One region of the Protofrankia sp. CiP3 genome, then DNA from elsewhere that is predicted to be linked to it. Evidence: riboswitches for the same ligand, from Rfam matches in the RefSeq annotation. Region 1 holds a riboswitch; the other holds the start of a gene.
The links. A riboswitch is a leader RNA that binds a small molecule or an ion and turns the genes downstream of it on or off. The one in region 1 is predicted to bind cyclic di-AMP.
Positions count from the first base shown of each region.

Region 2: it holds a riboswitch for cyclic di-AMP, as region 1 does, so the genes downstream of both, MJ797_RS00500 (transglycosylase family protein) here and MJ797_RS27285 (transglycosylase family protein) in region 1, are expected to answer to the same signal.

Region 1 covers NZ_CAKJTM010000088.1:8,407-13,094, reverse strand. Annotated here, with positions in the region: gene MJ797_RS21235 (alkaline phosphatase family protein) at 1-1,099, shown strand, start outside; gene MJ797_RS21230 (hypothetical protein) at 1,324-2,184, shown strand; gene MJ797_RS27285 (transglycosylase family protein) at 2,282-2,977, opposite strand; cyclic di-AMP (ydaO/yuaA leader) riboswitch at 2,982-3,154, opposite strand; gene MJ797_RS21220 (ATP-binding cassette domain-containing protein) at 3,421-4,137, opposite strand; gene MJ797_RS21215 (twitching motility protein PilT) at 4,648-4,688, opposite strand, start outside.
Region 2 covers NZ_CAKJTM010000001.1:113,175-117,862, reverse strand. Annotated here, with positions in the region: gene fbaA (class II fructose-bisphosphate aldolase) at 1-888, shown strand, start outside; cyclic di-AMP (ydaO/yuaA leader) riboswitch at 1,401-1,575, shown strand; gene MJ797_RS26900 (transglycosylase family protein) at 1,581-2,447, shown strand; cyclic di-AMP (ydaO/yuaA leader) riboswitch at 2,817-2,975, shown strand; gene MJ797_RS00500 (transglycosylase family protein) at 2,982-3,713, shown strand; gene MJ797_RS00495 (DUF3151 domain-containing protein) at 4,082-4,516, shown strand.

The DNA of each region.
Region 1 (4,688 bases):
CTACCCGCACTCCTACCTCAAGGTGAACACCGTCTTCGAGGTGGCGCGGGCCGCCGGGCTGCGCACCGCATGGTCGGACAAGCACCCCGCATACGAGATCGTCAACGGGCCGTCCGGTACCGGCGTCCAGGACCTGTTCACCCCGGAGATCAACAGTACCGCGATCGGCTTCGCTTCCGGTGACTGGACCAAGGACAACGCCGCGACGGTGCAGTACGACAGCTACAAGCTGCAGGCCGTCCTCAACGAGATCGATGGCTATGACCACAGCCGGACGACGAAGGTCGGCACACCGGCCATCTTCGGGATGAACTTCCAAACCGTCTCCACCGCCGAGAAGCTGCCCCGCTCGGATGGTCTGACCGGCGGATACCTGCCCGGCGGTGCCACCCCCGGGCCGCTGCTCGCCCGCGCGCTGGGCTATGTCGACGCGAGCGTCGCCACGATCGTGGAGGAGATCCACCGCCGCGGCCTGACCGGCAGCACCACGGTCATCCTGTCCGCGAAGCACGGCCAGTCGCCCACCGACCCGGCCGATCTCACCCGCATCGCCGACGGGCCGATCATCGACGGGTTGAACGCGGCATGGGCTGCGGGGCATCCCGGTGCGGCCCCGCTGGTGGCCTTCGCGGTCGACGACGACGTCCTGCAGTTCTGGCTCAGCGACACCTCGGCGGCGGCGGCCGCGTTCGCCCGTACCTTCCTGCTCACCCACCCGGCGGCGGGCAAGGCGATCGACGGCACGCCCCGTACGTTGGCCGCCTCGGGCCTCACGGCCGTCTACGCGGGGGACGGGGCAGCCGCGTTCTTCGGCACCCGTCCCGGCGACCCGCGCCATCCCGATGTCGTGGGTGTCGTGACGCACGGCGTCGTGTTCACCGGCGGCACCGGCAAGATCGCCGAACATGGTGGGTCGGACCCGCAGGACCGTGACGTCGCGCTGGTCGTGTCCGGCGCCGGCGTTGCACACCACGAGGTGGACGGGCACCGGGTCGAGACCACCCAGATCGCCCCGACGATCCTGGCCCTGCTCGGCCTGGACCCGGACGCGTTGCGGGCGGTACGGATCGAGCACACCCGGGCGTTGCCGCTGCGCTGAGAGATTTCTCCTCGGCAGGTCTGCAACAGCGGTACCTGACGGCGGCCGGGACCACCCCTCTCGCGTGGTCCCGGCCGCCGTCGGAAAGGCCTGGCCACCGCCCTGTGAGTACGTCGCGCCGGGGTGCCGGAGTGGTCGTCATCGGCAGGTGGTTAGATCATCAGGTGTTTGTTGTTGCATACCTGTCCGCTTTTGGTTGTGCTGTGTGCTATGGGGCTGGTTCGGTGCTGCAGTCGGTGGGCGCGCGTCGGCTTGTCACCGCCGGCGCGCTCGATCCGCGTCTGCTGCCACGGCTCGCGCGACAGCTGCCCTACCTGATCGGGCTGGCACTCGACCTTGGCGGTTGGCTGCTGTCTCTGGTGGCGGTGCGATCGCTGCCGCTGTTCGCGGTCCAGGCGACCCTCGCCGGCAGCGCGGGCGTCACGGCGGTACTGGCTGCGGTGTTCCTGCGCAGCCGTCCGGGACCGGCGCAACTGCGCGCGCTGGCGGCGCTCGGCGTTGGCCTGATCCTTCTTGCCTTCACCGCGCAGCCCGCGCCACCACATCCGGTGGGCACCATCGCGACCATAGTGATCGTGCTGTTCGTTCCCGTCCTTGCTGCCGCCGGCGCGTCGGCGGGCCGATCCCTGCGGGGAGAGCGCTCCGCTGTGGCGCTCGGAGCGCTGTCGGGGCTGGCATTCGGCGGGACCGCACTGTGCGCACGGGCGTTGGACGCCGACCACACCCTCGGCGCTGTCCTCACCGACCCCCTTTCCTGGGCGCTGCTGGCCTACGGGCTGCTCGGGATGAGCGCGTTCGGGGCCGCGTTGCAACGCGGATCGGTGACGCTTGTCACCGCCAGCCAGGGCGCGGCGGAAACCCTCGTTCCGGCAGCGATGGGATTTGCGCTGCTGGGGGACCAGGTCCGTCCGGGTTACCTCCCGCTTGCCGTGATCGGGTTCGTCGCCGCCGTGGCCGCAGCGGTCAAGCTGGCGATCCTCACCCCACCAGGGACGTTGCGTACTCGTCCGTGTCTGCCTGGCGCGCAATCCCCGCACGCGGCGACGATCCGGCGGATGCCGTCAGCGTCGTGTAGCGCGATCTAGTCGTACCGGCTCGTGGCGGAATCCGGCGAACGGCCGGGCGCCGTACGGCGCCCGGCCGGCTTCCCGGTGGTTTCCTCTCCGTTTGGTCGCCTGCCGGTTAGTCGTCAGTCGGCTGGGTGTTCTGGTACCAGGGCGACCGGTATGAATGCCGGTGGCGGCCAGTGGCGACGGAAGTGTTCCCGGCGGGGTTTCCGCTCCCGGTTCCGCTCTCACTCCCAGTCCCAGTCCCGACCGAGTCCGCCGGCGGAGTCTGGGTAGTCGCGGGTTGTGCTGAGGTATCGACATTTAGCGACTGAGAGTCGGCTGACTGTGATGGGCTGTCGGACGGTTGAGCCTGTGTGTCCGTGGATTGTGCGTGTGTACTCGCCGACGGCGACTGGGTAGCGGTCGGAGCCGTGTTGGCGACGCTGCCGACCTTTCCAGACCAGCACGACCGCGATGAAACCCACGGCGTCGTGCCCTGCTGGGCGTACAGCATCCGGGCGCGGTTCCACTGCTCGGCAACGGAGGCGTTCTGCGGCAGGCCGGTCCCGCCGACTGACTGCCACGTGCTGGGAAGGAACTGGAACAGTCCGCCGGCACCTATCGAATTGACGATTGTCGGGTTGCCGCCGGACTCACACTGAGCAATTGCCGACAACGTCTGGTCTTCCGACGGCGCTGCGCTGGCGGGCCCCGAGATTCCAATGCCGACACCGCCGACGGCGGCGGCGATGGCCGGAATTGTGATGAGTGCGCGGGTGTATTTGCTGGTTGCTCTGCTACCGCGATGGCGGGCGCGCGAACGGGACATATAGATGCCCTTTCCCCACGCCTACGAGGTGAGCTGTCGGGTTCGGGCTGGGAAATACCCGGCCGCATCATGCGGCTTCACCCCAAGGACGCCCGCTGGCGTCCGGGAATTGGTTCCCCCGCTCCTGCCGTTGTTTTGACGATCATCGGACGGGGCAGGACTCGGCGTGTTTCGTCCGATGCGCGCCCTCGTTGCGAAGGCACGGAGGAACCCTATCGGCTACAGCTGGTCGGCCGGCAAGGGGGGGTGAAGAAGGGAACATCCGAACATCGACACTTGATTTCGGTACCGATCAGCATTAATACGCGTGCGCGCGCGTTCATTCTAACCAGCCAGCATTGATGGAATGTTTCCGTGACATGGGAACCACCTTTTGACGCAGAGCATGGTGCGCTTTGCGGACAATCGGGTCGACCGGGTAGCGCCGCCGCTGGGGCGCCTACTCAAGGCCGGCGGATGCGCATCGGGTATCCACGAGCGCCCATGAGCAGTGCCGGTTTGGTCGCCAGCGCCCGGCCGAGCGCGAGCATCTGCTGCTCCCCGCCGGACAGCAGCCCGGCCGGGCGGTGCAGCAGGTCTGTCAGGGCCGGGAAATAGGCGAGGGCGCACTCGGTGTGCGCGGCCCGACGGCCACCGGCGAGCCACAGGTTCTCCCGAACGGTCAGGTCCATGAACAGTGCCCGGTCCTCGGGGATGTGCGCGAGGCCGCGTCGAGCGAGGACGTCCGGGCGGGCACCTGCGATCGAACGGCTCTGGAACCCGATTGTCCCGCCGATGACCGGTAGCAGACCGGATACAGTCAGCAAAGTGGTTGTCTTGCCTGCGCCGTTCGGACCAAGCAGAGCGACGATCTCACCGGCGTTGACCCGCAGGTTGAGCCCGTGCACCACCGGGATGCCGAGTTCCGCGTTCACATAGGTCACCGCCACAGTGGCTCCATCGGTCAGGTCCGGATAGCCGACCTCGGCGCCCTGTTGGTTGATCAGGCCGATCGTGACCGGCGCGAGGCTGGCGTCGGCAGGGTTGCCCGCCCGGCCCGCATTGGCTGCGCCGGGCGCGTTACCGACGGTCGCACCGGTCGGCGACGACGTGACGGACCGACGCAGGAGAGATGCATCCCATGTGTGCGGGCGGGACGCTAGCAGCGCCGTGTTCTTCATGGGTGGTCTCAACCGGTCAGTGCATCATCCGGGCATCCGCATCGTGCCGGAACCCCGTGGATCCCAGCACGATGCGGGTGGTGCACCGACCGCTGGAGACCGCCCATGGCGGTATCAAGTGGTGGAGGCGACACCCGACGCCCGCCTCGTGCCGGGACTCTCAGCAGGAGTTCGAATCGGGCTGTTGGGGTAGGCCAGAAGCCTGCCCGATCACAATCAAGATTACCGAGCCCTCTGCTCCCAGCACGAGGCGGGCGGTGCACTGATCGCTGGAGACAGCCGCACCCACAGCCGACGGCCGCGTCAACCGTAAAAGTCCAGCTCACAGGCCGAAATCCGGATTTTGGAGCCCCACACGATCGGGTCGGGTGTGTGGCTTCGAACCGGGCGGGGCTGGGCATCCCGAGGCTGGATGGCACCGTCCGCCGCGCCCGCATCCTCGGCGGCCTGGTCAACGAGTACCGCAACGCCACCTGACAGCCTCACAGCCGACGGTGGAGATGTTGTCTGCTATACCTTGATGATTGTGAATGGTCGGGCGTTCGGGAGAT
Region 2 (4,688 bases), on a different contig from region 1:
CAGGTTTCCACCGGTGGCGCCGATTTCCTCTCCGGCACCAGGGTGAAGAACATGGTCCTCGGCGCCCAGGCGCTCGCCGAGTTCGCCCATCATGTCGCAAAGGCCTACCCGGTCAATATCGCCCTGCACACCGATCACTGCCCGGCGGACAAACTCGACACTTATCTGCGTCCGCTGCTCGCGATCTCCAAGGAACGGGTTCTCAGCGAAGGAAGGCCCCCCCTCTTCCAGTCACACATGTGGGACGGCTCGGTGGTCGAACTCGAGGAAAATCTCAAGATTGCCGACGCTCTCCTGATTGAATGCCACCAGGCTGAGATCGTCCTGGAAGTGGAGATCGGCGTCGTCGGCGGTGAGGAGGATGGGGTCGTCGGCGCGATCGACGAGAAGCTCTACACCACACCAGCGGATATGTGGCGAACCGCCGAGGTTCTCGGCACCGGCGAACGGGGTCGCTACATGCTCGCCGCAACCTTCGGAAACGTACACGGTGTGTACAAGCCGGGCAACGTGAAACTCCGTCCAAGCATCCTTCGGGACGGACAGCAGTATGTCGCGCGACAGCTCGGGCTGCCAGCCGATACCAAGCCGTTCGACCTGGTGTTTCACGGCGGTAGCGGCTCCGACCCGGCCGAAATCCGCGAAGCGCTGGACTACGGCGTTGTGAAGATGAATGTGGACACCGACACTCAGTACGCGTTCACTCGGCCGATCGTCGACCATATTTTCAAGAATTATGACGGAGTGCTGAAAGTTGACGGCGAGGTCGGTGTGAAGAAACAGTACGACCCACGCAGCTACGGCAAGGCGGCCGAGAGCGGCATGGCCGCCCGCGTCGTGCGGGCCTGCGAGGACCTGCGCTCCGCCGGGCGTTCGCTCACCGGCTGAGCCGGCCGGCTCACCGGCCGGAGGACGCGCGAGCATCGCTTTTCGCGCATCCTCCGGCCGCCACCGGATCCTCGTACCCAACCAGACCGGTCCGTGCGGCCCTGCCCTTCCCCGTCGTAGAACCTGTTTTGAATCACAGCCGTCGACCGCCCGGACAGAAGATTCAAAACAGGTTCCCCCAGAATGCATCGGACGATATCGTGTGAACGTCCGCTATGACTGCTGGGAACCTGAATTCGATGCGGTGCCGCGGGCTACGCAAACAACCTGTCCGGGTGCACGCGGTATTACTCGGGCCAGCTGCGGCACGGTGGCCGCCCCACCGCTGCCCGTGGTTTCCGTCGCTGGAAAGTGCTGAGCGCGCGCCTGCGTGCGTTAGCAGCCGATCTCGAGATACGGCAAGGGCGCCCAGCCCGATGTGCGCATAGTCACGAAGCGCATTCACGACTTGTTCAGCCACCAGCGATGCTGGTTATGGTCTGCGCCGTGCCCGTCGATACGGCGGGGACACGTCGGGCGGCACGCCGAATCCTGCCCGCGCCCGACGAAAACCAAACTTGCGGCAGGAACGGGGGACCCACTTCCGGGCGTCGATACCAGGCGTCCTCGGGGTGAAGCCGCGAAAGCGGCCGGGCAGTCCCAGCCCGAACCCGACAGCTCACCTCGCAGGCGTGGGGAAGGGCATTACCAATATGTCCCGTACAAGTTCTCGCGGCCGACATCGCGGAATTCGCCGGGCCCGGGTCCGTACCCGAGCCATGGTGCTGACCCCGGCCCTGCTCGCGGCGATCAGTGGTGGCATCGCGATGTCACAACCGGCCAGCGCCGCCACCACGTGGGAGGGGCTTCGCCAGTGCGAGTCCGGCGGTGACTACACGGCCAACACCGGCAACGGCTATTACGGCGCATACCAGTTCTCGCTGAGCACCTGGCAGAGCCTGGGCTACACCGGACTGCCCAGCAGCGCCTCCCCGAGCACCCAGGACGAGGCCGCGCTCAAGCTCGCCACCCAATCCGGCTTCGGCCAGTGGCCCGTCTGCGGCCGGGGCATGGGCGCCGGCCAACTCGGGGCTGGCGCCAGCTCGTCAGGCAGCGGCTCATCATCAAACAGCACCGGCACCGGCTCGTCGGGCACCAGCTCGTCGGGCGCCAGCTCGTCGGGCGCCAGCTCGTCGGGCGCCAGCTCGTCAAGTCCAGGCAGCGCCACCGCCAGCAGCGCCAGTCCAGACAGCACCGGTTCGTCGGACAGCAGCTCGTGGCAGGCACGCTCATACGGCAGAAGCGGTTCCTCGCGTTGGGCATGGCGCGCGGCGGACGCGGCCACTCCGTCGACCGCTGTCGCTTCCGCTGCCACGCCCTTCACGACCGATCTGGTCGACCAGGTGCGACCGGACGTGCGGTCATGGCAGCGGCAGATGAACGGTCTTGGTTACAACATCCAGATTGATGGTCAGTACGGACCGGAGTCGGCTGGTGCGGCGAGCCATCTCCAGGCTGACAAGGGCCTGACGGTGGACGGAATCTGCGGACCGCAAACCTGGACGGCCACCTTCAGCTGAGCCTGAACCGAACGGCTACCGCCTGACGGCTACGAAACTGATATAGACCCCGCACACGACGAGTCGGGCTGGCCACACCAAAGTGACAACAAACACAACAGATAAACACCATAACGACCAGCCCGATTACTCGTCGTTACAAAAACCCAACACAAGCAACCCTCCGGCGGAGCTTTCCCAATCGCCAGGTACAGTTCTCAGTTTGGCCCACATAGTTCATTCGGGGGATGTAGGCCAGATCCATGTAGTTCATCCGACACCCCGATTTGCTTCGAAAGAGCCAGGCTCGCTAGAGTCCTCCCCACTCGCCAGATCGGCGAGGCCGCGCGAACGGACGCCGAATCCCGTCCCCGTCCGCCGTGGCAGGACCTACCGCGAAGCCGCCAGGACGGGATCGGGGGAACCACATCCGGATACCGAGACGCCGGTGTCCTTGGGGTGAAGCCAACGACGCGCATGGGCGTCACCGGCCGGGCATGTTCCCAGCCCGAACCCGACAGCTCACCTCGTAGGCGACGGGAAGGACCGACCCACATGCCGTCTGTTGGCAGGCACCGCGCCCCGCAACAGTCGTCCACCGCAGTCAAGGTCCTGCGCACCACTGGTGCTGTCACAGCACTCGTGGGCAGTGGTCTCGCCGTCGCGGCCAGCCCAGCGAGCGCCGCGACCGCCGACGACTTCGCCAAACTCCGCCAGTGCGAGTCCGGTAACAACTATCACATCAATACCGGCAACGGTTTCTACGGCGCCTACCAGTTCGACGCCGGGACCTGGCATGGCCTGGGTTATTCCGGTCTTCCCAGCGACGCGCCACCGGCGCTGCAGGACGATGCCGCCCACAAGCTCTACAACGCTCGCGGCTGGTCCCCTTGGCCGTCCTGCTCAGTCAAGATGGGCCTGACCAACAACGGCCCAGCACCGCAGACAGCGGCAGCCGTCCCCAGCACCGAGGTGGTCCAGCAGGCGGTTGCCCCAGCGCAGCCTCCGATGACCTTGGAACGCGCGAAGGCCCAGCTGGCATCGTCAAACTTCGCCGGCACAACCCTTTCCACCGCGCTGGCCGGTGAAGTTCGCGCTGACGCTTACGTCTGGCAGAGCACGATGCGTGAGAAGAAGTTCATTCTGCAGGTGGACGGCCGCTTCGGCGGGGAATCCCAGGGTCTCGCGTCGCTGTACAGCTATCTGACACGGGTCGACGACGGACAGACCGGTGTGGTCGGCAAGAACCTCTGGGACATCACCGTCACCAGCCCGTCGGCCCTGTGAGCGCGGGCACTCGTAAGAGGCTCCAGCAGTAGGGTGTTCGATCAGACAGCGGCGTCCGGATGGATGGATCGCGAGGCTGCGGAGGGGTGCGCCGGAGGTGTTGGGCGTCGACCGACGAGCCAGCGTATCCGTGCACCACGCGGCGATGGACGGGGAGCGATGGCTTGCGGCGCCGCTTGGGCGGCGCAAGCCGGACAGTCCTGTTGCCGGGCGCTCTGAACCACAATTTTCCCGGCTGTCCGAAGACGATGTCGGCTTCGGCCCCCGATCCCGCGGCGGACCTGATGGCCCACCCCCTCCCACCAGGTCCGCCGCGTGAGAGCTCCCCATGCGATGCGGCATGAGCGCGATCCGGCAGGATGAGCCTCATGACGACATCCCCCGAACGTCCGGATCTCCTTGGCGGTCCGCCTCCGACAAGGCTCGCTCTCGATCCGGCCGCAGCCAGGGCCCTCAGCGTCGGCGATACCCCGGAGGCTGTCGCGGGCCGCTTCCCGGACTCAAGCCTCGCCTGGGCGATGTTGGCCGAGCGCTCCCTGGACGCGGGCGCGGCTGTCACGGGCTACGCCTACGCGCGGACCGGGTACCACCGCGGTCTGGACCAGCTGCGCCGTGCCGGTTGGCGCGGGCATGGGCCGATCCCGTGGTCCCATGAGCCCAACCAGGGCTTCCTACGCGCGCTCGCGGCGCTGAGCCGTGCCGCCGCCGCCATCGGTGAAACCGAGGAGGCCGCCCGCTGCCGGGAGTTCCTCGCCGACAGCGATTCCGAGGCATCCAGCGTGCTGGGCTTCACAAGCGACTGAGCCGCTTGTGGATACCGGCCACGTTGCACCGGTTATAGGGGACTGTCCGGCTCGCGCCGTCCGGGTGGGGCATCCCGTGGTTGTCGTCGGTCGACGCCCAGCACCTCCGACGTCTCCCTCCGCCGCCTCGCGATGCACGCACCCCAGCCCCGCTCCTTGATCCACACCCCTA